DNA from 3 places in the Caldimonas hydrothermalis genome. Region 1 is predicted to be linked to each of the others. Evidence: predicted binding sites of a transcription regulator. Region 1 holds the regulator's gene; each other region holds the start of a gene.

Region 1 (4,273 bases):
AGGCACGCCGGAGCAATGGGCTCAGCAAGGCCGCCGGCTCAAAGAGATCGGCGAACAGATAGAGCAACTCGAGACGCGCTGGCTCGAACTCAGCGAACAGCTGGACCAGTTGGAAGCCTGAGGCGCCGGGCACCAGCCGGTGCCGGGCTGGCCGGTATAGGCCTCTCTGTCGACAATTAAATTGCGCGCAATTAAATTGCGCATTACAATTGAGCCATGCCGAATTCCACCCCTCCCATCGCCGACACCCAGGGCCTGCTGCAGCTCGACAAGCAGTTGTGCTTTGCGCTCTACGCCACGTCACTGGCGATGACCAAGCTCTACAAACCCCTGCTCGACCGGCTGAGCCTCACCTACCCGCAGTACCTGGTGATGCTGGTCCTTTGGGAGCATGGCGAGCAGACGGTGAGCGAACTGGGCGAGCGGCTGTTCCTCGATTCCGGCACGCTCACGCCCCTGCTCAAGCGCCTGCAGTCGGCCGGTCTGGTGGACCGCCGCCGTGACAGCGCCGATGAGCGCCGCGTGATCGTCCACCTCACCCCGGCGGGCGAGGCCCTGCGTGAAGCCGCCGTCCAGGTGCCCGTCGAAGTGGCCTGTGCTACCCGGTGCAGCCTGGAGGAGATCGCCGAGTTGCGTCAACGCCTGCACGGGCTGCGCCAGCGTCTGAGCCTGCACACCACCCCCTCGGCCATCGCCCCCGTGAAACGGCGGGCCGCCTGAGCCCCCTGCCCTCCCACCCACCCACTGAAAGGAAGACCATGCCTCTCGAAAAAGTGCTCTACCAGGCCCAAGCCACCTCGACCGGCGGCCGCGACGGCCGTTCGGTGTCCTCCGACGGCGCCCTCGACCTGCGGCTCAGCACTCCCAGGGAACTCGGCGGTGCCGGCGGCCCCGGCACGAACCCCGAGCAACTCTTCGCGGCGGGCTACTCCGCCTGCTTCATTGGCGCCATGAAGTTCGTGGCCGCCCAGCGCAAGATCGCCCTGCCAGCCGACACCGCCATCACGGCAACGGTGGGCATCGGGCCCGTGGCCCAGGGCTTTGGCATCGAGGTCGACCTGGCCGTGTCCCTTCCCGGCATGGAACGCACCCAGGCCGAAGCCCTGGTGCATGCCGCCCATCAGGTGTGCCCCTATTCCAACGCCACGCGCAACAACATCGACGTGCGACTGCACCTGGTCTGAGCCCCGGGCTCAGGCCCGCATCAGCTCCAGCATCAGCGCCACGCGGGCCTTGGCCGGGGTCAAGGTGCCGGCCGAGGGCCATTGCCGCGGATGCTCCCCGAGCACCGGCCCCATGCCACAACGGCTGGCACGCCACACCGTCACCCCCTGCGCCTGGGCCTCGGTCAAGGCGGCTTCGAGGGCCACATGGATGGTGCCGTTGCCGGTGCCCGCCACCACGAGGCCGCGCACACCGGCGCGCACCAGGGCTTGCACGGCCTGTGCCCGCGCACCGGCCCCGCTCGTGACGATCTCCACCCAGGGCCACGCCGTGGGCTCCAGGGCCAGCAGGGCTTGCAGGCCCAGCGCAGGTCCCTGCGGCCAGGGGCGCAGAATGCGCAACCGGCCTGCCTCCACCAGCGCCACCGGTCCTGCATCGCCGGAATCGAAAGCGTCCACCCGGTAGGTGTGAGCCTTGCGCACATCGGCCGCCGCGTGCACCCGGCCCGACAGCACGGCCACCACCCCCCGGGCCTGCGGCCAAGCCGCCACCGTCACGGCATCGGCCAGGTTCTGTGGCCCGTCGGCCGACAAGGCCGTGGCCGGACGCATCGCCGCCGTCAGCACCACCGGCTTGGCCGGCGCCAGCACGGCCTGCAGGAACCAGGCGGTCTCCTCCAGGGTGTCAGTGCCATGCGTGATGACGACCCCGGCCACCTCGGGCCGCGCCACCGCACGGTCCACGGCCCGGGCCAGCTCGCGCCACACACCGAAGTCCATGTCCTTGCTGTCCACCTGGGCGAGCTGGAGCATCTCCAGAGGCTGGCCGGACAGCGCTGGCACGGACGCCAGCAACTGCGCCACGCCAATCTGGGCCGCGGTGTAGCCGGTATGGTCGGCCGCGCTGGCGGCCGTGCCGGCAATCGTGCCGCCCGTGCCGATGACCACGACGGTCTGGTGCATGTTTTGCATTTTTCTGGAAGCTGGATAAAAATACAGATACTGGATGCGCAACCAGTCAGTGTGCAGCCAGGACGTACACCGGGCCGGGGCGATCGCCATCAGCCCGGCCAATGGCCGCCACCCACCACCCGACCCACGCCCATGGACACGTTCGAGACCCCCAAGCTCACGGCCCGCCAGCAGCAGATCCTCGAGCTCATCCAGAGCGCGATCGAGCGCACCGGTGCTCCCCCCACGCGGGCCGAAATCGCTGCCGAACTGGGTTTCCGCTCGCCCAATGCCGCCGAGGAGCATCTGCAGGCCCTGGCCCGCAAGGGCGTCATCGAGCTGGTAGGCGGCACCTCGCGGGGCATCAGGCTGAAGTCTGACACATTGCGATCGCTGGCCGAGTCGCGCATCCGCCAGTTCAGCCTGCCGCTGCCCGGCCTGGCCCAGCTCGCCCTGCCCCTGGTGGGCCGTGTCGCCGCAGGCAGCCCCATCCTGGCGCAGGAGCACATCGACCAGACTTACCACGTCGAGGCCGGCCTGTTCCAGCGCAAGCCCGACTTTCTGCTGAAGGTGCGCGGCATGAGCATGCGCGACGCCGGCATCCTCGACGGCGACCTGCTGGCCGTGCAGGCCACGCGCGAGGCCAAGAACGGCCAGATCGTCGTGGCCCGCCTGGGCGACGAGGTCACGGTCAAGCGCCTGCGCCGCCAACGGGGTCACATCGAACTGGTGGCCGAGAACCCCGACTACCCCACCATCGTCGTCGAGCCCGGCCAGGACTTCGAGCTCGAAGGCATCGCCGTGGGCCTGATCCGCAACACCATGCTGATGTAGCCGCTGCCGCTTCCGGCCTGCTGCAGGTGGTGGGCGCAGGTGCGAAGGGGTGTCCCCTCGCACAGGCCCTGCAGCCTGGCCCGCTGCGCCTTGGGCGCAGCACCCGTCCCAATCCTGCCGAATGTCATGTGGTTGGTTGATCTTCGGAGATGGACATGAACGACTCGGCTTTTCCCACACCGTGGTGGCAACGCATGCGGCTGCAGCCCCGGCCCGCCTTGCCCCGCTGCCTGCCCACGGGCCATGCTCGCCTTGATGCCGCTTTGCCCGGCGGGGGCTGGCTGGCCGGTCAAGTGCTGGAAGTGTGCACCCCCCAGGCCGGTGAGGCCGAATGGCGATTGTTCGAAAACGCCATTCGACGCGGCGTGCAAGAGGGGCGCCCCCTGGCCCTGGTCCAGCCGCCGCGTAGCCTGCCCCACCACCCGGGGCTGCTGTCGCTCGACGGGCCTCTCACCTGCTGCTGGCCGGGCGCCGCGCCGCAGAGCCCGGTCCAGGCCGGCGTCCAGTGGCTTCAGGCCCACCCCGCAGGCCTGCTGCTGCTGTGGGCCCAGGAGATGTCTGCCTCCGCCTGGCGTGCGCTCTCGCGTGCCGCCCGCCGTCACGCCGCCCATGTGCTGCTCGTACGTCCGGCCCTAACGCGCTGGGACGACAGCCCGGCGGAGGTTCGTCTGAGCCTGCTGCCGGGCCGAGGCTGCCACTGGGATGTGCGTGTGCAGACCCCGGCCAGTGCGGCCGCGGTGCTCGTTCGGGTGTCGCTGGATGACGAAGGCGGCGTGAAGCCGCCAATGGGCCTCGCACCCATGGCCGCTCTGAAGGTGGCCGTCGATCCGGCCGACCGGCGCCGCACGGCCTTGTGCGGCACCTTGGCCCAGGTGTGTGACGAACTCGAGCGCCTGGCGCGCCGGGAAGACGAGGGGTGGCCCCTGGCAGCCTGAGCCCTGGCAGCCTGAGCCGTGGTGACGGGGTGCTCTCGACGCTCAGGCGGAGACGGGCACGGTGGCCGCGGCCACGAGCCGCTGCGTGTACGGATGGCGCGGCGCATCGAGCACCTCATGCATCTCGCCGGACTCGACCACCACACCGTCCTTCATCACGATGACGCGGTGGGCCATCGCACGGATCACGTCCACATCGTGGGTGATGAGCAAGTAGGCCAGACCGTGCTCGCGCTGCAGCCTCTGCAGCAGACCGAGTATCTGCTTCTGGATGGTCACGTCCAGCGCGCTGGTCGGTTCGTCCAGCACCAGCAACTGCGGCTTCACGATCAGCGCTCGCGCGATCGCCAGGCGCTGGCGCTGCCCCCCGGAGAATTCATGCGGATAACG
Region 2 (4,273 bases), on a different contig from region 1:
CACGATGAACCTCACCGAGCCTCAGGCGGGATCGGATCTGGCCCTGGTGCGCACGCGTGCCGAGCCTCAGCCGGACGGCACTTACAAGCTCTTTGGCACCAAGATCTTCATCACCTACGGTGAGCACGACATGGCTGAGAACATCGTCCACCTCGTGCTGGCCCGCGTGAGCGGTGCGCCCGAAGGGGTGAAAGGCATCTCGCTGTTCATCGTGCCGAAGTTCCTGGTCAAGCCCGACGGCACGCTCGGCGAACGCAATGACGTGCACTGCGTGAGCATCGAGCACAAGCTGGGCATCAAGGCCAGCCCGACGGCGGTGCTGCAGTTTGGCGACCATGGCGGGGCCGTGGGCTACCTGGTGGGGCAGGAGAACCGCGGCCTGGAGTACATGTTCATCATGATGAATGCAGCCCGCTATGCCGTGGGTGTGCAGGGCATCGCGGTGGCCGAGCGGGCCTATCAGCAGGCCGTGGCCTATGCAAAGGAGCGCATCCAGTCCCGCCCGGTGGATGGCTCCAAGCCGGGCAGCGCGCCCATCATCCACCATCCGGACGTGCGTCGGATGCTGATGACGATGCGGGCGTACACCGAGGGTTGCCGCGCGATGGCCATCACGGCCGCAGCCGCCTACGACGCTGCTCACGCGCACCCGGATGCGGACGTGCGCAAACAGAACCAGGCTTTCTATGAGTTCATGGTGCCGCTGGTCAAGGGCTACAGCACCGAGATGAGCCTGGAGGTGACCAGCCTGGGGGTGCAGGTGCACGGCGGCATGGGATTCATCGAAGAAACCGGCGCGGCCCAGCACTACCGCGACTCGCGCATCCTGCCCATCTATGAAGGGACCACGGCGATCCAGGCCAACGATCTCGTGGGCCGTAAGACGGCCCGTGATGGCGGCCAGGTGGCCAAGGCGATCGCAGGGCAGATCGAGGCCACCGAGACCGCACTGGCTCGCCGCGACAGTGTGGCCGCCCGCGCGGTGCTCAAGCGTCTGAAAGCTGCCCGTGAAGCCTTCGTGCAGGTGGTGGACTTCATCGTCAGCCAGGCCAAGGCGAGTCCGAACGCTGCTTTCGCCGGCAGCGTGCCCTATCTGATGCTCGCGGGCAACGTGGTGGCCGGCTGGCAGCTCGCGCGTGCGCTGATGGTGGCCGAGGACCGGCTGGCCGCCGGTGAGGACACCGCCTTCATGCAGGCGAAGATCGCCACCGTGCGCTTTTATGCCGAGCACATCCTGGCCAAGGCGCCGGCCGTGCGCGACGCAATCGTCGACGGCGCCGACAGCGTGATGGGCCTGGACATCGAGGCTTTTTGAGTCGAGGAGCATCCCGTGCCACTGCCCACCGTTCTTCAGAACCTGCCGCTGCCGGTCATCGGCTCGCCGCTGTTCATCATCAGCAATCCCCGTCTCGTGATCGAGCAGTGCAAGGCCGGCATCGTCGGCTCGATGCCGGCGCTCAATGCGCGCCCGGCTTCTCAGCTCGACGAATGGCTGGCCGAGATCACCGAGACACTGGCAGCCCACGATCGCCAGCATCCGGACCGTCCTGCCGCTCCCTTTGCGATCAACCAGATCGTGCACAAGAGCAACGACCGACTCGAGCACGACATGGCGCTGTGCGAGAAGTACAAGGTGCCCATCATCATCACTTCGCTGGGGGCGCGCACGGACGTGAATGATGCCGTGCACCGCTGGGGCGGGATCGTGCTGCACGACATCATCAACAACACCTTCGCGCACAAGGCCATCGACAAGGGGGCCGACGGGCTGATTGCCGTGGCCGCCGGGGCCGGAGGTCATGCAGGCACCACCAGCCCCTTCGCGCTGGTGCAGGAGATCCGCGAGTGGTTCGACGGCCCGCTGGCCCTCTCTGGAGCGATTGCCAATGGCCGTGCCATTCTGGCCGCACGCGCGATGGGGGCGGACTTCGCCTACATCGGCTCGGCCTTCATCGCCACCGAGGAGGCGAGGGCGGTGGACGACTACAAGCGCATGATCACCGAGAGCACCAGCCAGGACATCGTCTATTCGAGCCTTTTCACCGGGGTTCACGGGAACTATCTGCGCGGTTCCATCGTGCGTGCCGGCCTCGACCCCGACGCCTTGCCTGAGAGCGACCCGAGCAAGATGAATTTCGGTGGCGAGGGGGCGAAGAAGGCCTGGAAGGACATCTGGGGTGCCGGGCAGGGCGTGGGTGCCATCAAGGAGGTGGTGCCCGCGCGCGTCTTCATCGAGCGTCTGCGCAGCGAGTACCTGGCCGCCAAGGCCCAGTTGTGTGCTGCCTGAGAGCAGCGCCCCGGGGCCTCGCGGAGGTCAGCCGCATGCCTGTCGAATCCGACCGGCATGCGCACGGCCAAGCCGAACGGGGAGCCGGCGTTGGCTCGGGATGACGAGGTTCAGGGGGCGCTGCCGTTGCGCCAACGGCGTCAGGTGCCCCCGCGCCGGCGGTCGGCCTGCACCTCGGTGGCGATCTTCCGGTGGAGCCGGGCGGCCTGGGCGCTCAGTCGGGTCAGCGCCTCGTCCAGGGCGTTGAGCGCCGCATCATGTTGGCCCCCATCGTCGAGTCCTTCCACAAGGCCGTGGTCGAGGTGGCCCGCCGCATCGGGTTGTCATTGGACGGAAGGCCGAGTCCGACCCGAGGGAGGGTTTGACAGCGGGGTGGCGATCCATTACTGTACGTATATACAGTCTCTGGGTCGCGGATTCCATGGCTAATCCCCCTTCCCACCCTTTGGTTTTCAAGGGCCGTGGCACGGGTTGGCGGCTGGCCCATCGTTTCGAAAGCAGCGAGCGCGAATGGTTTGACGATGGATGGGACTCGCTGGCGCAGGCGGACTCGGCGTCCGATGGGGCGGCCCCGGCGCCGCGCACCGAGGTGAGCGAAGAGCGCGTGCGCTCCCTGCTCAGCCCGAACGACTCGCCCGACATTCCCTTCGAGTGGTCGATCAACCCCTACCGGGGGTGCGAGCATGGCTGCATCTACTGCTACGCGCGGCCCACGCACAGCTACCTGAATCTGTCGCCCGGGCTGGACTTCGAAACGAAGCTGGTGGCGAAGGTCAATGCAGCCGAGGTGCTGGCACGGGAACTGGCGCGGCCTGCTTACCGGGTGAGCCCGATCAACATCGGCTCGGCCACCGATGCCTACCAGCCCATCGAGCGCCGCCTGGGGCTCACGCGCTCGGTGCTGGAGGTGCTGCATCGCTGCCGACACCCGTACACCATCGTCACCAAGTCCTCGGGCGTGGAGCGTGACCTCGACCTGATCGCCGCCGATGCTGCCGAAGGCCGGGCGATGGTTTTCGTGAGCGTGACGACGATGGACGCTGCACTGTGCCGCCGCCTCGAGCCGCGCGCGGCGGCACCGCATCGGCGCTTGCAGACAGTGCGGACGCTGGCCCGCGCCGGCGTGCCGGTGGGTGTGAATGTGGCGCCGATCATTCCCTTCCTGAACGAGCCCGAGATCGAGCGGCTGATCGATGCAGCGGCCGACGCGGGGGCTGCATCGATCCATTACACGGTCTTGCGTCTGCCCTGGGAGGTGAACCCGCTGTTCCAGCAGTGGCTGCAAGCGCATGTGCCCGGGCGCGCCGGGCGCATCATGGCGAGGGTGCGTGATCTGCGTGGCGGGAGGGACTACCGCGCCGAGTTCGGTTCGCGCATGAAGGGGGAGGGGCTGTGGGCGCAGCTCATTGCTCAGCGCGTCGACAAGGCCTGTGCCCGCGCCGGGGTGGCGCGGCGTGCACCGCTCCTGGACACGACGGCCTTCCAGCCCCCGGGTGACGAACGCCAGGCCGAGCTGTTTTGAAGCCGGGGGATCAGAACCGGATCTTCAGCGTCAGGCCCAGGGCCCACAGGCCCCGGCGCGGTTCGTCAGCCGTCTCGCGTTCGCGGAAGTGGCCCAGGGAGACTTCACCGAGCAGCCAGTCCTCGTGCATAGGTTGCTCCCAGCTCAGTTGCAGGCCGTACTCTTCGATGTTGACGCCCCCTCCTTCCCGGCCGCGCAAGAGGGCTTCGGTGGACAGCAGGCGCTGGTCACCGAAGAAGCGGTACAGACCGAGGTTGCTCGACCACTCGAATCGCTGGCTGCGCTGTGTGTAGGTGGCTGCATGGAGCCAGCGCCCGACGAGGGTGGTGCTGAAATCGTGCTCGTACGACAGCGCGGTGGTGGAGCCCACGCGGTCGGCGCGGGTCCAGAAGACGGTTTCGCGAAAGTCGAGACGGTCGTTCGGGCCGAGTGGCCATTCGTGCCGGTAGCGCACTTGCGCATAG
Region 3 (4,273 bases), on a different contig from region 1:
CGCACCGGCCTGAACGGCCGCACACCGCCGTCGCCCACGCTGGAGCATGCCCTGATGCAAGGCCGTGCGCGTGTGCTGATGGACCCGCGCCCCGATGCGGCTCGCAACTGGCTGGCCACCGAAGGCAGCCCCTCGCCGGACCGCGCCGGCGCCTTGCTGCAAGCCAGCACCGAGGCCCATGCCGCGGCCGCCTTGCGCGACTGGCCGCGCATGCGCGCCGCGCTCGAACGCGCCCAGCCCCTGGTGCAGGGCGACCCCCGTGCCACCCGGGCCCTGGCCCTGGTCCGTGCCGACCTGGCCCTGGCCCAGGGCGAGGCCGCCCAGGCCCAGGCCGCCCTGGCCCCCCACCGCCGCGACGGCTCACGCGCCAGCGAGCTGCTGGGGGCCCAGGCCATCTTGGCCGACGGCGGCGCGGACCCCGTCGCCTGGCGACGCGCCACCGAGGACCTGCAGACCTGGGCCTCGCTGCACCCGCGCGACCACCGCGCCTGGGAACTGCTCGGGCAGGCCTGGGAACGCCTGGGCCAGCCGCTGCGCGGCATCCGTGCCCAGGCCGAGGCACGCTACCTGCTCGGCGATCTCCAAGGGGCGATCGACCGTCTGCGTGCCGCACAGCGGCTGAGCCGCCCCGCCGAAGGCTCCGCCGACTTCATCGAGGCCTCGGTGATCGACGTGCGGCTGCGGGAGATCGAGGCCGAATGGCTGCAGCGGCGCCGGGAGGAGATGGGGCGCTGACCGGGGCGTGAACTGCCTCAGTCGTCCTCGCCGCCGCGCACCACGCGGCGGATGATCTCGGTGGCAAAGCCGCGCGCAGCCAGGAACCGCATCTGACGCGCCCGCTCGGTGGCATCGGTGGGGGCGTTGCCGCCGAAACGGCGCGTCCAGACGGCACGGGCGCGTTCGAGTTCGGTGTCGCGCAATTGCTCGACAGCCCCGGCCACCGCTTCCGGCGCCAGGCCGTGACGCTGCAGTTCCTGGCGGATGCGCGCCGTGCCCAGGCGGGCCGCCTTGCGGTGCAGCACCGATTCGACGAAGCGCTCCTCGCTCAGCCAGCCTGTGGCCTGCAAGGCGTCGAGCACGGCGTTGATGTCGTCCGCGTCATCGGCATGCGGCGCCAGCTTGCGCGCCAGCTCCGCGCGCGAATGTTCACGCTGGGCCAGGTACTTCAGCGCCCGGCCCTTGAGGGAGAGCTTGGCAAAGCCCACGCCGGATCATTCCTCCAGGGGCACTTCGGCGTCCTTGGCGGCCCGGGCCTTGCCCTTGCCGGCGGCCTTTTCAGGTTTGTCGGCCGCCGAAGCCGCGGCGCCGGCCAGCGCCGGCACCCCCAGGGCCTCGCGCACCTTGTTCTCGATCTCGAAGGCCAGCTCGGGGTTCTCTTTCAGGAATTCGCGGGCATTGTCCTTGCCCTGGCCGATCTTCTCGCCGTTGTAGGCATACCAGGCTCCGGACTTCTCGAGCACGCGCGTGTTCACGCCCAGGTCGATGATCTCACCTTCGCGCGAGATGCCTTCGCCGTACAGGATGTCGAACTCGGCGGTCTTGAACGGGGGCGAGACCTTGTTCTTCACGACCTTGACCTTGGTCTCGCTGCCAATGACCTCCTCACCCTTTTTGATCGAGCCCACGCGGCGGATGTCCAGGCGCACCGAGGAATAGAACTTCAAGGCGTTGCCGCCGGTGGTGGTTTCGGGCGAGCCGAACATCACGCCGATCTTCATGCGGATCTGGTTGATGAAGATGACCATGCAGTTGGTCTTCTTGATCGTGGCCGTGAGCTTGCGCAGCGCCTGGCTCATCAGGCGGGCTTGCAGGCCGGGCAGAGCGTCGCCCATCTCGCCTTCGATCTCGGCCTTGGGCGTGAGGGCGGCCACCGAGTCGATGATGACGAGGTCGACCGAGCCCGAGCGCACCAGGGCATCGACGATTTCGAGGGCCTGCTCGCCGGTGTCGGGCTGGCTGATGAGCAGGTCCTGCAGGTTCACGCCCAGCTTCTGCGCGTACTGCACGTCCAGCGCGTGTTCGGCGTCGATGAAGGCGCACACGCCGCCTTGCTTTTGCATCTGCGCCACCACCTGCAGCGTCAGCGTGGTCTTGCCCGAGGACTCCGGGCCGTAGATCTCGATCACGCGGCCACGGGGCAGGCCGCCCACGCCCAGGGCGATGTCCAGGCCCAGCGAACCGGTGGACACCACCTGGATGTCCTCGACGGCTTCGCCCTCGCCCAGCCGCATGATCGAGCCCTTGCCGAACTGCTTCTCGATCTGGGCCAGCGCGGCCTGCAGGGCCTTGGCTTTTTCGGTGTTCAGGGCCTTGACGGGTGCGTCCACGAATCTTTCTCCTTGAGGGTTGGCGATGGGTGTCCTGGGAGCCTGTCTTTGCACACAGGCTGGATGCATGAACAGTATTCTGCGGGGGTCGTACCTCCGAGTAAACAGGTTTTTTAGTCAGTTTGCCTTACTATCAAGGCATGTACTCCTCCTCCCCCGATGACACCTGGCGCCAGATCCACCTGGGCCGCCTGCTGGGCCATGCCCTGCGCCGCTTCGATGCCCGGGTGCTCGCGCTGATGGCCCGCGATGTGGAGGTGCCGCTGGCCCTGGCCCACCTCGCGGCGCGTCAGCAGGTGACGGCCGCGCACATCCACATCACCCGCCACCTGGCGCTGGAGGGTTCGCGCCTGACCGAGCTGGCGGCCCGCGCCGGCATGAGCAAGCAGGCCATGGGCGACCTGGTGGACCAGTGCGAGGCCTGGGGCCTGGTGGTGCGCGAGGCCGACCCGCGCGACGCGCGTGCGCGGCTCGTGCGTTTCACCCCCACCGGCCTGGCCTGGCTGGACGCCTTCCGGCGCGCCGTGGCCCAGGCCGAGGCCGAATTCCGCGCCGAAGTGGGCCACGAGGTGGCCACGGTCGTCATGCTGGGGCTGGAGGCTTATGCCGCAGGCGGGGCGGCCTGACGCAAGGCAGCGTGAGGTGCGCTCGCCTAGAATCGAGAGCTCACACTGTGAGGAGACAGCCATGCGCATCCTGATCGCGGAAGACGATCAAGTGCTGGCCGACGGCCTGCTGCGCTCGCTGCGCGGCGCGGGCTACGCGGTCGACCAGGTCGGCTCGGGCACCGAGGCCGACGCGGCGCTGGCTTCGCACGAGTTCGACCTCATCATCCTTGACCTGGGCTTACCCAAGCTGCACGGCCTGGAGGTGCTGCGCCGGCTGCGCGCGCGCGGCACGTCCACCCCGGTGCTCATCCTCACGGCGGCCGACAGCATCGAGGAACGCGTCAAGGGCCTGGACCTGGGCGCCGACGACTACATGGCCAAGCCCTTTTCGCTGCAGGAGCTGGAAGCGCGCGTGCGGGCGCTGACGCGCCGTGGCCTGGGTGCGGCCTCCACGCTGATCAAGCACGGGCCGCTGACCTTCGATCAGACCGGGCGCGTGGCCTACATCAACGACCAGATGATCGAGCTGTCGGCACGCGAGCTGAGCCTGCTGGAGGTGCTGCTGCAGCGCACCGGCCGGCTCGTGAGCAAGGACCAGCTCGTCGAGCGCCTGTGCGAGTGGGGCGATGAGGTGAGCAACAACGCCATCGAGGTCTACATCCACCGCCTGCGCAAAAAGATCGAGCAGGGGCCCATCCGCATCGCCACCGTGCGCGGCCTGGGCTACTGCCTTGAGAAGATCCCGCAGTAACGCACGAGACACAGGCATCCCACCTTGGCCCGCGAGCAGCGTTCGCTCTTCGGCGAGATCCTCGACTGGATGCTCGCGCCGCTGCTGCTGCTGTGGCCGATGAGCGTGGGGCTGACCTGGGTGGTGGCCGAGAACATCGCCAACCGGCCCTTCGACCGCGCGCTCACCGAGACGGCGCGCAATCTCGCGCAGCAAGTGGCAGTCTCGCACAACGAGGTGGTGCTCCAGCTGCCGCCCACGATCTCGGAGTTCCTCAAGGCCGACAACGCGGATGACATCTACTTCCAGGTGCTGGGGGTGCGCGGCGAGTTCGTCAGCGGCGACCGCAGCCTGCCAGTGCCGGTGGCCGAGGAGCCGCACGACCCGGGCACGGTGAAGCTGCGCGCCGACGAGATCGACAACGTGCCCATCCGCGTGGCCTATGTCTGGGTGGAGGTGCCCGGCGCCGACGAAGGCCAGCATGCCCTGGTGCAGGTGGCTGAGACGCTGAACAAGCGCTCGCACCTGGCCACCGAAATCATCAAGGGCGTGATCCTGCCGCAATTCGTCATCCTGCCGCTGGCGGTGGTGCTGGTGTGGCTGGCGCT

Evidence for each region. The regulator LexA, encoded in region 1, represses DNA repair genes until DNA is damaged. The targets are predictions, from matches to a motif close to ACTGTATNNNNATACAGT.
Region 2: the regulator LexA is predicted to act here: its motif matches at 2,673-2,690, upstream of AC1ECW_RS14355 (PA0069 family radical SAM protein).
Region 3: the regulator LexA is predicted to act here: its motif matches at 2,386-2,403, upstream of recA (recombinase RecA).

The regions. Positions count from the first base shown of each region.
Region 1 is NZ_JBWQXA010000004.1:21,535-25,807, reverse strand. It holds gene AC1ECW_RS07005 (ABC-F family ATP-binding cassette domain-containing protein) at 1-121, shown strand, start outside; gene AC1ECW_RS07000 (MarR family winged helix-turn-helix transcriptional regulator) at 217-720, shown strand; gene AC1ECW_RS06995 (organic hydroperoxide resistance protein) at 759-1,184, shown strand; gene AC1ECW_RS06990 (asparaginase) at 1,194-2,126, opposite strand; gene lexA (transcriptional repressor LexA) at 2,268-2,948, shown strand; gene AC1ECW_RS06980 (hypothetical protein) at 3,104-3,883, shown strand; gene AC1ECW_RS06975 (ABC transporter ATP-binding protein) at 3,926-4,273, opposite strand, start outside.
Region 2 is NZ_JBWQXA010000012.1:96,163-100,435, reverse strand. It holds gene AC1ECW_RS14370 (acyl-CoA dehydrogenase) at 1-1,315, shown strand, start outside; gene AC1ECW_RS14365 (NAD(P)H-dependent flavin oxidoreductase) at 1,331-2,287, shown strand; gene AC1ECW_RS14360 (hypothetical protein) at 2,428-2,574, opposite strand; gene AC1ECW_RS14355 (PA0069 family radical SAM protein) at 2,709-3,809, shown strand; gene AC1ECW_RS14350 (hypothetical protein) at 3,820-4,273, opposite strand, start outside.
Region 3 is NZ_JBWQXA010000001.1:427,757-432,029, forward strand. It holds gene AC1ECW_RS02125 (M48 family metalloprotease) at 1-735, shown strand, start outside; gene recX (recombination regulator RecX) at 753-1,205, opposite strand; gene recA (recombinase RecA) at 1,212-2,327, opposite strand; gene AC1ECW_RS02140 (MarR family winged helix-turn-helix transcriptional regulator) at 2,468-2,953, shown strand; gene AC1ECW_RS02145 (response regulator) at 3,015-3,686, shown strand; gene AC1ECW_RS02150 (sensor histidine kinase) at 3,756-4,273, shown strand, end outside.